Regions from separate parts of the Caballeronia sp. Sq4a genome, predicted to be linked through region 1. Evidence: predicted binding sites of a transcription regulator. Region 1 holds the regulator's gene; each other region holds the start of a gene.
What was found. The regulator FliA, encoded in region 1, starts transcription of late flagellar genes. The targets are predictions, from matches to a motif close to CTAAAGTTTNNNNNNNNNNNGCCGNTA.

Region 2: motA (flagellar motor stator protein MotA) is a predicted target of FliA. The motif match lies at 3,677-3,703, and genes of this name have one in related genera.
Region 3: LDZ24_RS09620 (DUF4088 family protein) is a predicted target of FliA. The motif match lies at 1,668-1,694, and genes of this name have one in related genera.

What each region holds. Positions count from the first base shown of each region.
Region 1 is NZ_CP084250.1:2,783,640-2,789,736, forward strand. Features, by position in the region: gene LDZ24_RS13290 (glycosyltransferase family 41 protein) at 1-1,230, shown strand, start outside; partial or broken gene LDZ24_RS13295 (transposase) at 1,284-1,975, opposite strand; gene LDZ24_RS13300 (diguanylate cyclase) at 2,349-3,431, shown strand; gene LDZ24_RS13305 (RNA polymerase sigma factor FliA) at 3,436-4,167, opposite strand; gene LDZ24_RS13310 (MinD/ParA family protein) at 4,188-5,105, opposite strand; gene flhF (flagellar biosynthesis protein FlhF) at 5,098-6,097, opposite strand, start outside.
Region 2 is NZ_CP084251.1:754,126-760,222, reverse strand. Features, by position in the region: gene LDZ24_RS17465 (DUF4148 domain-containing protein) at 1-63, opposite strand, end outside; gene LDZ24_RS17460 (Nramp family divalent metal transporter) at 332-1,663, shown strand; gene motB (flagellar motor protein MotB) at 1,693-2,676, opposite strand; gene motA (flagellar motor stator protein MotA) at 2,710-3,579, opposite strand; gene LDZ24_RS17445 (helix-turn-helix domain-containing protein) at 3,814-4,650, shown strand; gene LDZ24_RS17440 (hypothetical protein) at 4,771-5,043, shown strand; gene LDZ24_RS17435 (hypothetical protein) at 5,122-5,289, opposite strand; gene LDZ24_RS17430 (MFS transporter) at 5,356-6,097, opposite strand, start outside.
Region 3 is NZ_CP084250.1:2,018,593-2,024,689, forward strand. Features, by position in the region: gene LDZ24_RS09605 (AraC family transcriptional regulator) at 1-499, shown strand, start outside; gene LDZ24_RS09610 (AzlC family ABC transporter permease) at 641-1,318, shown strand; gene LDZ24_RS09615 (AzlD domain-containing protein) at 1,315-1,638, shown strand; gene LDZ24_RS09620 (DUF4088 family protein) at 1,780-2,544, shown strand; gene LDZ24_RS09625 (ATP-dependent helicase) at 2,557-4,680, opposite strand; gene LDZ24_RS09630 (hypothetical protein) at 4,798-5,058, opposite strand; gene LDZ24_RS09635 (hypothetical protein) at 5,144-5,545, opposite strand; gene LDZ24_RS09640 (RNA-binding S4 domain-containing protein) at 5,832-6,053, shown strand.

The DNA.
Region 1 (6,097 bases):
AATTACTACAGCGGTGTGACGCCCGCCGCGTACCTGGAGGAAGCCAAAGGTTTCGATGAAGCCATCACGCAGGGCGTTACGCCGTACCGTGACTGGCTCGTCGAAGCGACGCCCGCGACACGCCGAGCATTGCGCGTCGGCATTGTGTCGGGCGACCTGAATCAGCACGCCGTCGGTTATTTGCTCGAAAGCGTGGCGAATCATGTCGATGCAGCGCGCGTGGAGTTGCACGCGTATGCGACGCGCGATGTCGAAGATGCGCTGACGCTGCGCATCCGGTCGCACTTTGCGACGTGGTCGAGCCTCGCCGGCATGACGGACGATGCCGCCGCCGCGCGCATCCGCGACGATCGCATCGACGTGCTGATCGATGCATCGGGCCATACGCAGTTCAACCGCCTGCCCGTGTTTGCGCGCAAGCCCGCGCCCGTGCAGGTCAGCTGGCCCGGTTACTTCGCAAGCACGGGTGTGCGCGCGATCGACTACATGCTTGGCGACCGTCACGTGGTGCCGGAGAGCGAGGCGCACCACTTCACCGAGCGCGCGTGGCGGATGCCTGACAGCTATTTGTGCTTCACGCCGCCTGCCGAGCAGCTGGACGTAGGCAACTTGCCGATGCTCGACAACGGACATGTGACGTTCGGCTATTTCGGCAAGCTCGCCAAGATTTCGGATCAGACGGTGATGTTGTGGTCACGCGTGTTGCATGCCGTCGCGCATTCGCGTCTGTTCATCAAGGCGCAGAATCTCGATCTGGATCACGTTCGCCAGTCGATCGTCGCGCGCTTTGCCGCACACGACGTCGATGCATCGCGCCTGATCCTGGAAGACCGTTCGCCGCGTGCCGAGTATCTGGCCGCGTATCGTCGGGTGGACATCGCGTTGAGCCCCTTCTCGTATCCCGGCCGCACGACGACGGCGGAAGGCCTGTTCATGGGCGTGCCCGTCCTGTGCCTGCGCGGCGAGCGCTTTCTGTCGCACATCTGCGAAAGCATGCTGCATGCGGCCGGCTTTCCCGACTGGATCGCACAGAGCGAAGACGACTATGTCGCCAAAGCCACGCAGTTCGCCGCCGATGCGTCGCAACTGCAAGCGCTTCGCAGCGGCCTGCGCGCGCAACTCGTCGCTTCGCCGCTGTGCGACGCTCACCGCTTCGCGAAGCATCTGGAAGACGCGTTGCATGGCATGTGGGCGGCGCACTTCGCGCCCACCGAAGCTGTGGCGGGTTAGCCAGCGCGTGCCCGGCTGCCCGCCGGCCGGGCGCGAAGACGTCGTGAATCATTCAGGACGTTCTGCACACCGCGCGGCTTCAGGTCATTAGCTACGCATGGCCAGAACTTCGCGCTCTCGGTCTGCTCGACACAGAGCCTCGGCACGTCACGCGTGCCGCTGCGGCGCACGCCCAGCGGCATGTAGACCGCCCTGTTGAGGACCGCGTCTTCGTCGCGGATATTGGCCCGCAGCGAGTCGAACAAAACGTACTCGGTACATCGGCTCGCGCGGTCGCTGTGGCCATTCGCGCACATCTTCGATCACTCCGCCGGTCACCGTGCTGACGCACGTCATCGAAGCATCTACGGACTTCGTGCGCGTACATGGCGATGATCTTGTCGTCGAAGCCGCTAGAGCGTGCTCGCCGTTGACAATGAACACCGAATGGAAGGTCTCCGCTCGGTCGCGCGGAAGCTCGATGTCGAGAAACCGTCGTCACTCGTGACGCGCTTGTGGCCGGTGCCGTTGCAGTGATCATGCTGCCCACCGGCTTGGTTTCGCCTTTCTCGTAGCCGAGTAGGTGCGTCTGCTCGCCGCCCAGCGCGCGCTCGCGGACAGTTGCTCTTTCATCCGCGCGGTCAAGCGTTCCGGGCACCGGTTGCTTGATCAGCTCCGGGTCGAAGTTCAATCCTTCGCCCGATTCGCTCGTCGTTTCTTCCTTGCGTTCGCGTGGCGTAACGAGGCTCGTTGGCCGTGCGTTCATGCCTCACACGCATGGTTTCGCATAGGCTCGACGGCGCTGGCTTTCGCGTGGGCTCCAAGCAACTCTGACGCGTCCGTGCGAACTTGACTTACTTTGTCTGCTTTGCCGAAACAGGCACCGGCTTTACCGGCCATGCTGATTGATCACTACTCCGCGTACACGAAGGCCGTGCGACGACCTGCTCGATAGCGGCATACGAGAAGACAAGGGGTTGCTGGTTCGATCCCAGCCGGGCGCGCCAAGTCGCACATCAGTCGCTTCGTCGTCATCCCCCACGAAACTCAAGCAACGCAACGCTTTGCCGTTAACCCTACGGCCGGCCGCGCCCATTCCGACCGCGTCGATCGAACAAAAACAAAATCCAGGGGTTCACATGCAGCAGGCCCACCACCCGCCACGCTGGTCTCATGCGTTCGCATGGGCGGCGCTTCGGCATCCCGAACGCGAACAGGCCGCGCTGCGCGTCGTGTTGGGCGCCGCGGTCCTGCTGGCCTACGCTTGCTATGCGTGGCTCGTCCCTTCGCGCGATGCGTCGCTGGTTGCGCAAATCGTCGGGCTCTATGTGGTGTACGGGGCGGTCACGCTGCTCATCGTCAGCCGCATGGCGTCGCCATCGAAGAAGCGGCTCGTCGTCACGACCATCGCCGATCAGGCGCTCGTCGGCGCCGCGCTCGCCGCAGGCGGCGAGACAGCGTTGCCGCTGTTGTGGGTGGTCTTCTGGTTTCTGATCGGCTCGGGCTGCCGTTACGGCAAGCGCACGCTCGCCGTTTCCTGCGCCACCGCGATGACCGTGATCGGCGCGCTCGCGCTCTGGCAGCCGTGGTGGAACGGGAACCCGTCCGCCGCGCTCGGGCTCGCGTTGAGCGTGCTGGCGGCATCGGTGTATCTGACCGTGCTCGTCGATCGTCTCGGCAACGCCAATCGCGATCTCGCGCGTCAGGCATCGACCGATCCGCTCACGGGTCTCGCGAACCGGTATGCGCTGGAACACATCGTCAATCGCACGATGTGCGACGCCACGCAGGACACCGTTCTGCTCCTGATCGACCTCGACGGCTTCAAGGAAGTCAACGATACCTACGGTCACGCAGTCGGCGACCTGCTGTTGCAGCAGTTCGCCAACGTGCTCGCCCGCCGCATGTCCAACAGCGACACCGTGGCGCGCCTGGGCGGCGACGAGTTCGTGGTGCTCGCGCTTCAAGCGCAGAGCCGCACGGCCGTCCTCGCGATCACCGAGGGCATTCACGCGACGCTCGCGTCGATTACGTCGGTGGATGGCCGGCCGGTTTCGGTCTCGGCGAGCATCGGCGCGTGCATGCTGTCGAGCGCCGCCGACGCGCGCCACGCCGACATCCACGCCGTGCTGCGCGCCGCCGACCGCGCGATGTATCGCGCGAAAAGTCTCGGCATCGGCAAAACGGTGTTCGCCGAAGCGCGAGACTTCGAAGCCGGCTAGCGCATTAAGCCTCGACGCTCGTCCACGACTGCTCGCGCAGCTTGGCGCGCAAGCGGGCGACCGCCTGGCTGTGCAGCTGACACACGCGCGATTCGCTCACTTCCATCACCGCGCCGATTTCGCGCAGGTTCAGACCGCGTTCGTAGTAGAGGCTCATCAGCAGCTTCTCGCGTTCCGGCAGCTTGTCGATGGCTTCGATCAACGCGCCGCGCAGGCTGTCGTCGAGCAGCGCGGACAGCGGGTCCGAACGATCGACGCAATAGCGGTCGAGGAACGGCTCGTCGTCGGCGGAGCGGTCGAAGTCTTCGTAGTAGATCAGCTGGCTGCCGTGCAGGTCTTGCAGCATCGACTGATATTCGTCGAGCGGCATCTTCATGTGCTCGGCGATTTCCACTTCGCTCGCGGCGCGGCCGAGGTTCTGCTCGACCTTGTGCACCGCCGATTCCACTTCGCGCGACGTCTTGCGCATGCTGCGCGGCAGCCAGTCGTTCGCGCGCAGCTCGTCGAGCATGGCGCCGCGAATGCGCTGGCTCGCGTAGGTTTCGAACTGCGCGCCCTGATCTTCCTTGTAGCGGCTCGCCGCATCCAGAAGACCGATCATGCCGGCCTGAATCAGGTCGTCGAGATCGACGCTCGCCGGCATCTTGGCGACGAGCTGAAGTCCGAGCCGACGAACGAGCGGCGCATATTTAGTCAGGACGTCCGACTGTGAGAGTTTGCCTTGGGCGTTGTACATCTGAGTCACCTTATTCTTGATCACATCGACGCCGTACTGGTCAATGCATGACTGGAAAACATCGACGCCATGCGCCCCGTCTCCCGTCCGCCCTTGTCAGCCTCGCCAACCGAAAACCGCGCGTCATTCCGGACCTGCGTCTCGCTCCCTGACGGCGCGGGACGCATCGGCCAATGCAGAAGCTCCGCCGCGATCTGCCGGTAGTCGCGCGCCGCGGCTGTCGCCGGGAACGCTTCCACCACGCAGCGCGAGAGCTCCTTCGCCCGAGTGACGCGCGCATCCTCGGACACATACCCTGCCTGCACGAGCGACACGGCCAGATACCGGCTCGCGACGCCCGACAGGTTGTCGAACGCGACCGCCGCGTCGGCCGGGTTCTGCACGTGATTCACGAGCACGCGGAACTGGCCGATCGCATGGGCGTAGTGCAGACGCTTGATGCACGCGTACGCCTCGGTGATCGCGGACGCGGCCACCCGCGTCACGATGAGAAAGTCATGCGCCTGCGCCGCGAGCGACGAGAGCGCGCCGTATCGATCGAGCTGCGCGTCGATCAGAACGATGTCCGCCTGACCGTCGAGCAGCGCGCGGCACTGCGCGGCGTCGTGGCTGATGCGTTCGTCGCGTGGCGCGGCGAGCAGCGAGAAGCCGAACGGCGTGCGCGTCACCGCGTCCTGAAGCGCCTCGCGGCCCGACATCACCGCGGCGAGCGCCCCAGCGCCGGACGTGCCGGCGAGGCGCGCAGCGGATGCCGCGTTCGCCCGCTCGTCGATCACGAGCACGTCCTTGCCATGCACGGACAGCGCCGCGCCCAGATTCACGACCGCCGACGTGCAGCCGATACCCGCCGGCCCGCCCGCCACCGCCACCACGCGCGAACCGCCTCGCGTGAGCAGCCTTCTCAGACCTTCGGCCTGATCGAGCACGAACTTATCCAAAGCGGACCTCATGCAGTTCGGTGGTGGCGCGCGCGGACAATGCGGAGAGCAGTGCCGGCACCTCGTCGTCCTGCGGCACGAAGGGCGAGCCTTCGCGCGGAATGCAGAACGCGCTCTTGATCAGAAAACGCTTGGTCGCGACGTACAGGTTCTCCGGCACCTTCTGCCCGGTCGAGACGTAATGCACCGGCAGCTTGTAGCGGATCACGGTATCGAGCACGCCGCCGAGATTCGTCGCTTCGTCGAGCTTCGTCAGGATGCAGCCCGCGAGCGGCGGCTGGTCGGCCGCGCTCTTGTACGCCTGCACCACTTCGTTGAGCGTGTCGCCGTGGCTCGTCGCGTTGAGCAGCAACAGGCGCTGCACCGGATGACCCGCGCCGCACAGCATCGAAATCTGGTCGGACACCATGCGATCGCGCTGGCTCATGCCGATGGTGTCGATCAGCACGATGTGCTTGTTGCGCAGTTCCGAGAGCGCGAGTTGCAGGTCGGCGGCGTCTTTCACCGCATGCACCGAGACGCCCAGAATCTTGCCGAAGATGCGCAGTTGCTCGTGCGCGCCGATGCGGTAGCTGTCGGTCGTGAGCAGCGCGACCTTGCTCGCGCCGAAGCGCATCACGCAGCGCGCGGCGAGCTTGGCCGTGGTCGTGGTCTTGCCGACGCCCGTCGGGCCCATCAGCGCGAACACGCCGCCGCGCTCCATCAGCGCGTCTTCGCTCGCCATCACCGGCAGGTTCGATTCGAGCACCTGCTGCACCCATTCCATCGCGTGCTCGGCGCTTTCCATCTCGGGCATGTTGTCCACGACCATGCGCACCAGTTGCGCGGAGAAACCGGCCGCGAACAGGCGCTTGGTCAGGCCGGCGTTGCCCGGGCTGCGGCGCTGGCGCTCGCCCCACAGGAGACCGGAGAAGTGCTCTTCCATCATCTCGCGCATCGACGAGAGCTCGTGCATCACCGTTTCGTTGACGACTTGCTCCATACGTGCGCGA
Region 2 (6,097 bases), on a different replicon from region 1:
GGCCATCGCGGCGACGGGCGAGGCGATGAGCGCGGCGGCGACGATACGCATGACGAGTTTCATGGCGAACTCCTGATACGGGTGAATGGCGATCGCGGCATGCGGTCGGGACGGTGAGCGAAAGCAGAGAACAGCGCTTTCGCCACGGCTGAATTCTATTTGTCGTACCGTGACGAGATGCTGGCGCGCACATGACGTTTCAGTCAGCGGCGCACGCGTGTCGGCTGCCTGAAAGACGGCACGGCCAGTGATAGACTCGCCTGCGCGCGAAGCCCGCCCATCGGACGAAGGGTTCAACGCCGCGCCTTTTCATCGAACCGGATACGATCAATTGCCGTTCAAGCTGCCGACTACCGCTACCGCTCCGTTCTGCCCGTCAGAAGTGAAAGGCTCCGTCGTCGTTGCGCCGGGCACGCCGCTATGGAAGAAGCTGCTGCAATTCGCGGGGCCGGGGCTGCTCATCTCGATCGGCTACATGGACCCGGGCAATTGGGCAACCGACATCGAAGCAGGCTCGCGCTATGGCTATAGCCTGCTGTTCGTCGTCGTGTTGTCGAGCATCGCGGCGATGGTGCTGCAATGCCTGTCGATGCGCCTCGGCATCGTCACCGGCCGCGATCTCGCGCAGTTATCGCGCGAGCGTTACGCGAAGCCTGTCGCCAATGCGCAATGGATGCTCGCGGAGTTGTCGATCATCGCGTGCGATCTCGCCGAAGTGCTCGGCGGCGCGCTCGCGTTTCATCTGCTCTTCGGCTGTTCGCTGATGTGGGGCGTGATTCTCACGGCATTCGATACGCTGATCGTGCTGGGGCTGAAGGGCAAGAACTTCCGCGACCTCGAAGCGATCATGCTCGGGCTCATCGCGACCATCGGCGTGGGATACATCGTGGAACTGGCGCTCGTCAGACCGCACTGGCCGTCCGTCGCGGCGGGACTCGTGCCGTCGATCAACGTGCTGTCCGAGCGCGAGCCGCTCTATCTCGCCATCGGCATTCTGGGCGCGACCGTGATGCCGCATAACCTGTATCTGCATTCGTCCATCGTGCAGACACGCGTGGTCACTCGCGAGCCGAAGGCTCTCGCTTCATCGATCAGGCTTTCGCGGCTCGACACTATTGCGTCATTGATGCTTGCGCTCCTGATCAACGCCGCGATCCTGATTCTCGCGGCCTCCGCGTTTCATGCGACCGGTCACACGCAAGTGACCGAAATCGAGGACGCATACAAGCTGCTCGCGCCCATCGTCGGCAGCGGGCTTGCCGCGATTTTGTTCGCAGTGACGCTCTTCGCTTCGGGTCAGAGCTCCACCTTCACGGGGACCATTGCAGGGCAGGTCATCATGGAAGGCTTTCTACGCCTGAAGATTCCGTGCTATCAGCGGCGCTTCATCACGCGGGCGCTCGCGCTCGTGCCTGCGCTGATCGGTGTCTATATGCTCGGTAACGGCGCGGTCGGCAAGCTGCTCGTCGCGAGCCAGGTCGTGCTGAGTCTGCAATTGCCGTTCGCGCTGTATCCGCTGATTCGCATGACGAGCGATCGCACGCTCATGGGCAGCTTCGCGAACGCGTCGCATACGAAGCTCATCGCGTGGCTGCTTTTCGTCGTGATCAGCGCCGCTAACATCTGGCTCGTCGTGCAGACCGCGACGGAGTGGTTCGCGTAAGCGCGAGGCTCACGCGAACCAATTACGGCTTACTTGACGACAGCGACCGGCGTGTTCGATTTCGCCGCGACGGCAGCGGGAATCGCAGCGTCGGCGGGCAGTGCCTGATCGACCGTCGTGCGTCCGCCATCGCGGAAGAACGCGAGTTCAGCCGCCTTGTTCAGCACGAGAATGCTGATGCGCCGGTTCGTCGGCTCGTCGATGACGTCCTTGTTGAGCGGCAGGACGTCGGAGAGACCGCGCACCTGCAGCACCTTGCCTTCGTTCATGCCACCGGCGACCAGCGCGCGCCGCGCCGCGTTCGCGCGCTCGCTCGACAGTTCCCAGTTCGAATAGCCTTTCTGGTTGCCGGAGTAAGGCACGGCATCCGTATGCCCTGCAATCGACACGCGATTGTCCACGTCGTTGAGCGATGCGCCGATGTTCGACAGAATCGTCGTCACATAGCTTTCGAGCTTCGAGCTGCCCGATGCGAACATCGGCCGCTTCAGTGAATCGACGATTTCGATGCGCAAGCCTTCGCTCGTGATCGCAATGCGGATCTGATCCCTGAACGCGCGCAATGCGGGCGTGTTTTCGATCAGCGCGGTCAGCTTTTGCTTCAACTGTTGAAGACGCTGCATGTCGTCGACAGCGACTGCCGCGCGCGCGATGGAAGGCGGCACCGGCTGCGTCTGGCTCTTGTTGGCTTCGCCGGGACGCGAGCTGGACAGGTCCTTGCCGCCGCCGTTGACGACGCTCGTATGCGCGGAGGCGCCGCCTTCGTTGCCGAACAGCGCCGAGAGCGGCGTATTGAAGTATTGCTCGATGCCTTCCTTGTCGTACTTCGACGTGGAGCCGAGCAGCCACATCAAGAGGAAGAACGCCATCATTGCAGTCACGAAGTCCGCGTAGGCAATCTTCCACGCGCCGCCGTGATGGCCGCCGTGGCCGCCGCCCTTCTTCTTGCGACGCACGACGACAGTGGGCGCGAGCACGGATTGCAACGGGTCGCGTGACGGTCTTTCAGCCATGAACGATGCTCCTTGTGTCTACGCAGCAGCGGGTCAGGCCGACTTCGGCGTCTTGGTGGCGCGCACGGCGTCGTCCAGTTCCTTGAAGCTCGGACGGTCCGCCGTGAAGAGCACCTTGCGGCCGAACTCGACAGCGACCGTCGGCGCGTAGCCGTTCATCGATGCGAGCAGCACGGACTTCACGCACTGGAACGGCTTGGCTTCGGCGGCGCCCTTCGCGTTGAGCAGGTCCGCGAGCGGGCCGATGAAGCCGTATGCGAGCAAGATGCCGAGGAACGTGCCGACGAGCGCACCCGCGATCATCTCGCCGAGCACGGCGGGCGCAGCGCCCACCGAGCCCATCGTATGCACCACGCCCATCACCGCGGCGACGATGCCGAATGCCGGCAAGCCATCGGCCATCTTCTGAATGGCGTTCGCGGCCACCGCGCTTTCCGTGTGATGCGTCTCGAGTTCCTCGTCCATCAGGTCCTGCAATTCGAGCGCGTTCACGTTGCCCGCCGACATCATGCGCAGGTAATCGACGATGAAATCGAGCAGGTGATGATCCGCCATCACGTGTTCGTACTTCTGGAAGACCGGGCTGGACTCGGGCGCGTCGACGTCTGCTTCGAGCGCCATCATTCCTTCCTTGCGGGCCTTTTGCAGCAGTTCGTACAGCAACGCGATGAGCGACAGGTATTTCTCTTTGCTATACCCACCGCCTTTGAAAACCTTGGGCAGCGCCTGCAATGTTTTCTTGAGCGTGGACGTGGGGTTCGATACGACGAAAGCCCCGATGGCCGCGCCGAAAATACACAGCAATTCGAAAGGCTGAACGAGGGCCGCGAGGTGACCGCCGACCCCCATGAAGCTCCCGATGACGGAGCCGATGACGACTACCCATCCGATAACGACAAACATGATTTCTCCGCAAATGTCCGGGCGTTGCGAGCCGTGCGCGCTCGTCAGCGAAACACGCACGGCTCGCAATGCATTGTCTGCATGATGCTGGGCTTTTTAACGGCGCAGTACACGCCGACATTTAGGGTGGCGCCCGCAAACATTTCGACGCGGCCTCGCCCGAGGTAAAACTTACGGCGTGCTTTACGCGCAAGGTAATGGATTGCTGCCGTGCGCTTCGTCTAACATCGGCGCATGGACACGACACTGACAGAAGCTAAGCCGCGCGCGCCGGGCGTCACGCCTGCCACGGTCGGCATGTTGCTGCGCGAATGGCGTCAGCGCAGGCGCATGAGTCAGCTGGAGCTTGCTTGTATAGCGGACGTTTCGACGCGCCACTTGAGCTTTATCGAATCCGGACGCTCCGTGCCGAGCCGCGATATGTTGATCCGGCTCGCCGAGCAACTCGACGTGCCCTTGCGGGAGCGCAATGCGCTCTTTCTCGCCGCGGGCTATGCGCCGCTGTACAAGGAGCGGGCATTCGCGGACCCGGACCTCGAGCCCGCGCGGCATGCCGTCGAGCTCGTGCTGAAGGGCCACGAGCCGTATCCCGCGCTCGCGGTGGATCGTCACTGGACGATGATCGCCGCCAACGCCGCGCTGCAACCGCTCGTCGCGTCGGCGGATGCGTCCTTGCTTGCGCCGCCGGTCAACGTGCTGCGCCTCTCGCTGCATCCGCGCGGGCTCGCGAGCGTCATCGAGAACTGGCACGAGTGGCGGGCGCATCTGCTCGCGCGGCTGCGTCGGCAGATCGACGTGTCAGGCGATCCGACGCTCGCCGCGCTGCTCGACGAACTCGAAGCGTATCCGGCGCCGCCGCACGCGGGACGCGCCGAACGCGGCGCAACCGATCCTGTCGTCGTGCCGCTGCGCTTGCGCACGGAGTTCGGCCTGCTGTCGCTCATCAGCACGACGACGGTGTTCGGCACGCCGGTCGATATCACGCTTTCCGAGCTCGCAATCGAAGCGTTTTTCCCCGCAGACGACGCCACCGCGCGCATACTCCATCGGGCGCACGGCGAGCGTCGCTGACGGGTGATGTGGAACCTGCTGCCGCCGCGCGAATCAATCAACAGGAGGGGAGCGGCGTGCTGCCATACGCGCGCGCCGGTGCCTGCGTCAGCTTTTGTCCAACCAACGCAGAAGGCAGCCATGATTCAGACATTCGAACACGTGATCGGCGGCGAGCGCATGCAGTTTTGCGCGAGCATCGCGGAAGGCGGCGGACCGCAGCGCGTCATCATCAGCCGGGCGGACTCGGCGGAATCGCTCGTCATCGTCCAGGCCGATGGCATCATCGGCACGATCAGGGCGGAAGTGGAAGCGCCGGATACGTTCGTCGCGGACGCAGTGCGCAAGGCGCAGCAGGACGCGTTGATCGAACGCGCGCTGGAAACCGGCGAGGTTCAGACGACGAGCCTCTAGCGTGTTTTTATCCGACCGATGCCCGCGCAGCCCGGAAGGGTGCGCGGGCATTCGTGTCATGCGGACATGAACGAGCCGCTACATGCGCGGCTCGCCGTTCTTCGGATCGGCCGGGACGAGCGGCATCGCGGAATCGGGACCGTCCGGCATGTCGGGATCGTCGGGATTCGGCGCGGCATCCGGATCGAGCAACTTGTCCGGATCCGGTTCGACGGTTTCTTCCGGGGCGTGTGGCTGGCTGGACATGATGCGGGTTCTCCTTGAAGTGACTTGAGCCGGTTCGCAACCTGTGTTCCCGCCGATGCCCACGCGCTATTTCACCGCGCGTCGCGGCCGGTTCGCCGCTTCATTGTCGTCCGTCGCCGTCCCGCCGCGCACGCCACGCGCGATGACTGCCGCGCACGCCAGCATCGCCACCGACGCAGCCGCCGACCAGCGCACCGCATCGACGATGTGCGCCGATGCCGCCGCGCCTCCCGCTTGGCCCGCCAACGCGCCGAACGCGGCCACGCCCATTGCGCCGGCGGCCTGCCGCGCGGTGTTCAGCACGGCCGACGCCGTGCCTGCGCGCCGCTGGCCGACGGTGCCGAGGAGCGCCGTGGTCATCGCCGGGACAGCCACGCCCATGCCGGACGGAATCAGCAGAAACGGAAGCAGCAGAGCGACCGTCGGCGTATGGGCATCGACGAATGCAAGCGACGCGAAACCCGCCGCGTCGAGCAATGCGCCGGCGATCATCGGGCCGCGCGAGCCGAAGCGCGCCACCACCGGACCGCTCGCGAGATTCGACAACAGGAAGCCGCCCGTGAGCGGCAAAAACGCGAGGCCGGTCTGCAACGGCGTCTGGCCGAGCACGCGTTGCAAATACAGACTCAGCACGAACACGCTTCCATAGTAGGTGAAGTTCACGGCGATGCCGAACAGCACCGCGGCGCTGAAGGTGCGCTCGCCGAAGAGCGCGAGCGGGAGCATCGGCGCGCGGCTTCTTCTTTCGACTGCGATGAACGCGGCCGTCGCCGCCACCGCGATCGCGAATGCGCCGGTCACCAGCGGA
Region 3 (6,097 bases), 770 kb from region 1:
CATCATCCACGACGACGATCTCGCGCGCCGGCTTTTGCGCGCGCACCGGGCGCTGGAAAGCCTGACGAACGATGCCACAAACGACGCCACCCGCGCCGATCCGCTCGCCGCTGAGACGGCGCTCGTCGATGCCGTAACGACGCTGCTCGCCCGGCACGCGCTGCAACGCCCGTCGTGCGGGCCGCCCGCCGCGGATGCCGCCCGCGTCGCCACGATGAAATCCCGCCTCGCCGACGATCTGCTCGAACCGGTCACGCTCGCCGAACTGGCGCGCGTCGTCGGGCTTTCGACCTTTCACGCGGCGCGGCTTTTCACGCGCGAAACGGGGCTCGCGCCGCATGCGTGGCGCAATCAGTTGCGTATCGCGCGGGCGCTGCCGGCGTTGCGCGCGGGGGCGTCGATCGCGGAGGTGGCGGCCGCGAGCGGCTTCACCGATCAGAGCCACTTCACGCGGCATTTCAAGCGGGCATTCGGGGTCGCGCCGGGGCGCTGGCGGTGAGTGGGCGGCCGCCACCGCAAGAACGTACAAGCTTTCGCACGCACGCCGCCTTATCCTCCGCGAATCAGGAGGACGATCTTGAACGCACCATCCGGCAACGCCTGGCGGGAACTCGCCGCCGGCGCTCGCGACACCATTCCGATGATGATCGGCGCCGCGCCCTTCGGCGTGATTTTCGGCACGCTCGTCACGGCGAGTCCGCTCACGCTCTGGCACGGCCAGTTGATGTCGCTCGCGGTCTTCGCGGGCTCGGCGCAGTTCATCGCGGTCGGCATGATCGCGGGACACGCGAGCTTCGCCGTCATCTGGGCGACGACCTTCGTCGTCAATCTGCGCCATGTGCTCTATTCGGCGACGCTCGCGTCCTACGTCGCTCACTTGCCCGCGCGCTGGCGCTGGGCGCTGGCGGGCCTTCTGACGGACGAAGTGTTCGCCGTCGCCTACGCGCACTATCGAGCGCGCGCGCCGGGCGAAACAGGGCCGCACTACTTCCTCGGCTCCGGCCTCGCGATGTATGCGAACTGGCAAGCGTGGACGCTCATCGGGCTCTTCTTTGGCGCGGCGTTTCCGGGGCTCAAGTCGCTCGGCCTCGATTTCGCGATGGTCGCAACGTTCATCGCCATCATCGTGCCGCAACTCGTGGCGCTGCGCTTCGTCGCGGCGGCGCTGGCCTCGGGCGTGCTGTCGTTCGCCTGGCAAGGCTGGCCGTACAAGCTCGGGCTGCTCGCGGCCGTGCTCGCCGGCGTCGGCGTCGGCTTGCTGCTGACGCTCATCGAACCGAAACCGCGCATGAAAGACGCCAAGGAGCGCGCGCAATGAACTACGTCATCCTGATTGTCGGCATGGCGCTCGTCACGTATCTGATCCGGGCCGCGGTGTTCGTGCTCGGCGAGCGGCTGTCGTTTGCGCCGGTCGTGCGCACGGCGCTCGGCTTCGTGCCGGTGACGGTGCTCACCGCGATCATCGTGCCGATGACGGTCTCGCCGCACGGCAACGGCGCCGAGCTGACGTGGCGCAATCCGCAACTGATCGCGGCGTTGGCGGCGATCGCCGTCTGCGCGCTGACACGCCGCGCGCTCCTGACGATCGCCGTATCGCTCGGCGTGTTCTTCGTCTGGCAGCTCGTCGTGCTGCGCTGAACACCCAAGCGAGGCGCCTTTCTAGAGCCCTCAAGTTTCCGGCCGCTCCGCCGTTATCTGAAACGAACGGACTCCGCCCGCGCGGCAGGCCGACAGCACTTCCCGCCATCGGGCCAGCCGAGCGCGGAACCGGAAACCGACATGCGTCAAATCACTCTTTCGTTGCGCGATGAAACGATCGCGTCGCTGAATCGCGACTTCGAGGCGTTCCTGCGTCTGTCGCTCAAGCTCGACCCGCAGTTCGTCACGCCTTCGTTCGAGGACTTTCTGCGCGCGAAGCTGCTCGACAACGACACGCCGCTCACCGAGCAGGCCGTGCAGCGGATGCTCACGCACGGCCAGTATGCGTGGGCGAAGCGCGCGCTCGACAAGGAGTTCCCGGATGTCGTCGAAATTCTGATCCGGCAGGCGGCCGAGCACGGCTTCGCGTTCGCGATCCGCTCCGACTGGAGCGCCGAGGATCTGGTGAAAGCGTCGCGCGAATGGGCGACGGCCATCGTCACCGAAGCCAAGGGCGACGCCTCGCAGGTGGACGTGCTCGCCTCGCAGATCAAGTCGGCGGCGGTGGATATTCGCGAAGTCGAGCAGAAGATGCAGACGCCCGCCTGGCGACTCGCCGATTCGCTGCGCCAGCGCGTCTTCGATGCGAAGATCGCGGTCGAAACGAACGTCGGGTCCGCTGCGCGCGAAAAGCTCGGCGAACTGCGCGCGCTGCTGAGGCTGGGCATCTTCTACGGATCGATCCAGAAACAGGAAGCGCAGCAACTGCTCGAGTATCTGCGCTCGATGCGGCCGGAGCTTTTCGTCGACGAACCCTACGACGGCTTCACGCGCTTTGCGGCGTGGCTGCGCAGCATTTTCGGCAGCGCGCCGCGCGTGCCGCGAGCCTCGCGCGCCTCGCGCTGAGCGAGCGCCGCCTTACTCCCACATTCCCTTCAGCCGCGCGGCGATATCGATCTTCGCTTTCGCCGCCGCGGCGAGCCCCGCCGCCGTCGGCGCGGCCGCGACCGGCACCGGCGGCCATGCGCCTGCCTCGAAGTGCTGCATCAGTTGCGGCGGAATGAAACGCGTGCGCTGCGCCCAGACGTGGCGATCGCCCAGATTCGTCTGGTTGTGCACGTAGAAACGCTGCGGCGTGACGATGTGCAGATCTTCTTTCGCCCGCGTCATCGCGACATACAGCAGGCGGCGCTCTTCGTCGATTTCCTCGTCGCTGCCCGTGCCCATATCGGACGGAATGCAGCCGTCCACGCCGTTCAGCACGAACACGTTGCGCCATTCCTGCCCTTTCGCCGAGTGGATGGTCGAGAGAATCAGATAGTCCTCGTCGATGAGCGGTACGCCGGACTCGTCGCTCGTCGCGTCGGGCGGATCGAGCGTGAGCTCGGTCAAGAAACGCTCGCGCGTCGGGTACGTGGACGCGATGCTTTCCATCTGCAACACGTCGCCGATGCGGATAGCCGCGTCTTCGTGATTGCGTTCGAGGTGCGGCTCGTACCAGCGGCGAATCATTTCGAATTCAGCGGGCCACGGCGATTCGCGGCCGCACAGCTTGGCCATGAGCGCGACGAAGCGCGGCCAGTCTTCGCTCGCCCGCGCGGGCGCGCCGAACGCGGCGATCGCAGTCGGCGCGCGCTCGGCCTGCGCGACGCTATCCAGCAGACGCCCGGCAATCGCCGGCCCGATGCCCGGCAGCAGTTGCGCGACGCGGAAGCCCGCGACGCGATCGCGCGGATTCTCGGCCCAGCGCAGCACCGCGAGCACGTCTTTCACGTGCACGGAATCCAGAAACTTGAGGCCGCCGAACTTCACGAACGGAATGTTGCGCCGCGTGAGCTCGATCTCGAGTGTCGCGCTGTGATGCGCCGCGCGAAAGAGCACCGCCTGCGACTTCAGCTTCATGCCGCCCTCGCGCGCCTCCAGCACCTTTTCGACGACATAACGCGCCTGATCGGCCTCGTCCGCGACCGAAACGACGCGCGGCCTTTGCGCCGATGCCTTGTCGGTCCACAGATCCTTCGTATAGCGCTCAGTGGCAAGCCCGATTACCGCGTTCGACGCTTCGAGAATCGGCTGCGTCGACCGATAGTTGCGGTCGAGCGTGACGGTCGCCGCAGGCGGGTCGAAGTGCTGCGGAAAGTCGAGGATATTGCGCACCGTCGCGCCGCGAAACGAATAGATGGACTGCGCGTCGTCGCCCACGACGGTCAGGCCGCGACCGTCCGGTTTCATCGCGAGCAGGATGGTGGCTTGCAGGCGGTTGGTGTCCTGATACTCGTCGACGAGCACGTGGTCGAAGCGGCTCGACAAGTCGGCCGCGATGCTCGGCTCGGCGGCGAGGTGCGACCAGTAGAGCAGCAGGTCGTCGTAGTCGAGGACGCTTTGCGCCTGCTTCGCGCTCACGTACGCGGCGAAGAGGCGCTTAAGGTCCGCTTCCCACTCGCGACACCACGGATACGCCTGATCCAGCACGGTGGCGAGCGACACGCCCGTGTTGACGACGCGCGAGTAGATGGCGAAGCAGGTGGATTTGGCGGGAAACCGCTTCTCTTTCGACGACAGCCCGAGCTCGTGGCGCACGAGGTTCATCAGGTCGGCGGAGTCTTCGCGGTCGTTGATGGTGAACGACGGCGCGAGGCCGACGAGATCGGCGTAATCGCGCAGCAGCCGCGCGCCGATGCCGTGAAACGTGCCGGACCACGTGAGCCCCTGCGCGATGGCGCTCTTGCTGCCGAGCGCGTTCGTCGCGATGCGCGTCACGCGCCGCGTCATTTCGAGCGCCGCGCGGCGCGAAAACGTCAGCAGCAGAATCCGGTGCGGATCCGCGCCCTTCACGAGCAAATGCGCGACGCGATGCGCGAGCGTGTTGGTCTTCCCCGAGCCCGCACCCGCGATCACGAGCAACGGACCGCCGCAGCGCCCCGGCGCGTCGACGCCGAATTCGACCGCCCGGCGCTGCGCATCGTTGAGCTTGGCAAGATAGGCGGCGACGTTCTCCGAGGAGGCGTCGGCGGTGGCGGTGTCGTCCGGAAGGGTCAGCACAGAGGAAAGCGGGCGTCGAAAGAAGTGACGCACACTGTATATCCATACAACCCGCGCACGCAAGTCTTTGCCGCGGCACGTCTTTCTTTTGACCGGCCGCGGCTTGCGGGCAGTGGCTTAGTCGGCCTTCTTGGCGTCCTTCAGATTGGCTTTGGCGGCGGCTTCATTCGCCTCCGATTGCGCTTCGGTCTTCTTCTTGTCCGCCTTCGCCTGCGCGACGGCGGCGTCCTTGTCGGCTTCGGCCTGCTTCTTCGCGGCCTTCTTGTCGGCGTGGGTCGGCGCGTCGCTCGTCGATTGCGCGAAAGCCGGTGCCGCGCTCACGCTCGTCAGCGCGCCCGCGATGAGCGCAGCCAGCAATGTATGGGTGCGTCGATTCATGGCGTCCTCCGTGTGGTCGTTAGTGTGGTCGTTGTGTTCCTACCGCGAAGCCGGAGACACCGAGGCTTCGCGGCGCTCTAGGCGATCAGTGCTGCTCGCCTTCATCCTTCGGCGTGCGGTCGGTCGCGGCGTTCAGGTCGTCCTTCGCGGCGGCCTTGTCGGCCTTGCGGTTGATCTTCGCATTGCGGACCTGCTCCTTATACTGCTGCTTGGCCTGCTTGTCGGCAGCCTTCATCTCCGCCTTCGACGCCTTCTTCGACGCGCGATATTCCGCATTGGCCTGCGCGTCGGCGTTGCGCTTCTGCACGAGCGGATCGGTCGGTGCCGGCGCGACCACGTTTTGCGGCGGCGGCGACACTTGCTGCTGCACCTGCATCGGCGCCTGGCCGGGAGCCGAGTCCGCCGGTTGAGCGGTTTGCGCCTGCGCGCCGGTGGCAGCCATCGCGGCGAAAGCGGCGCCGATCATCAGAATTCGAGCCTTAGTCATGAGCTTGTCCTCTCTGGGTGTGTCCGCCAAACGCGTTCGACAACTTGGAGCGCGATGACGCGACTTGTCGGTTAGAAGATGACCGAAGCTGCATCGATCAAACGTACAGACCGGCCGGACGACGCGCGAGTTTCTCGAAACGGGTCATTGTTACCGGCGGTTTCACTTCGCTACATGTGCTTAATCCGGCGAAACGAACGGTCGATCGTGTAAGAGCACGCAGTGTGCCCGGATGATGTCCCGCGCTGGTTTATCATCGAAGTCTTTTCGCATCTGAACGCCCGCCATGCCGCAGCTTCAATTCACCCTCACGGGCGACTACGTCGAACTCCACAACCTGCTCAAGCTGATGGGACTCGCCGATAGCGGCGGCTCGGCGAAGGCGCGCGTCGCGATGGGCGATGTCACCGTCGACGGCAAAGTGGAACTGCGCAAGACCTGCAAGATCCGCGCGGGTCAGGTCGTGATGCTCGACGGCCAGAAGATCCGAGTGCGCGCGCCCGACTGATACCGCTTGCGCCCATGCGCCCGCCGCTTGCGAAAAGACGACCA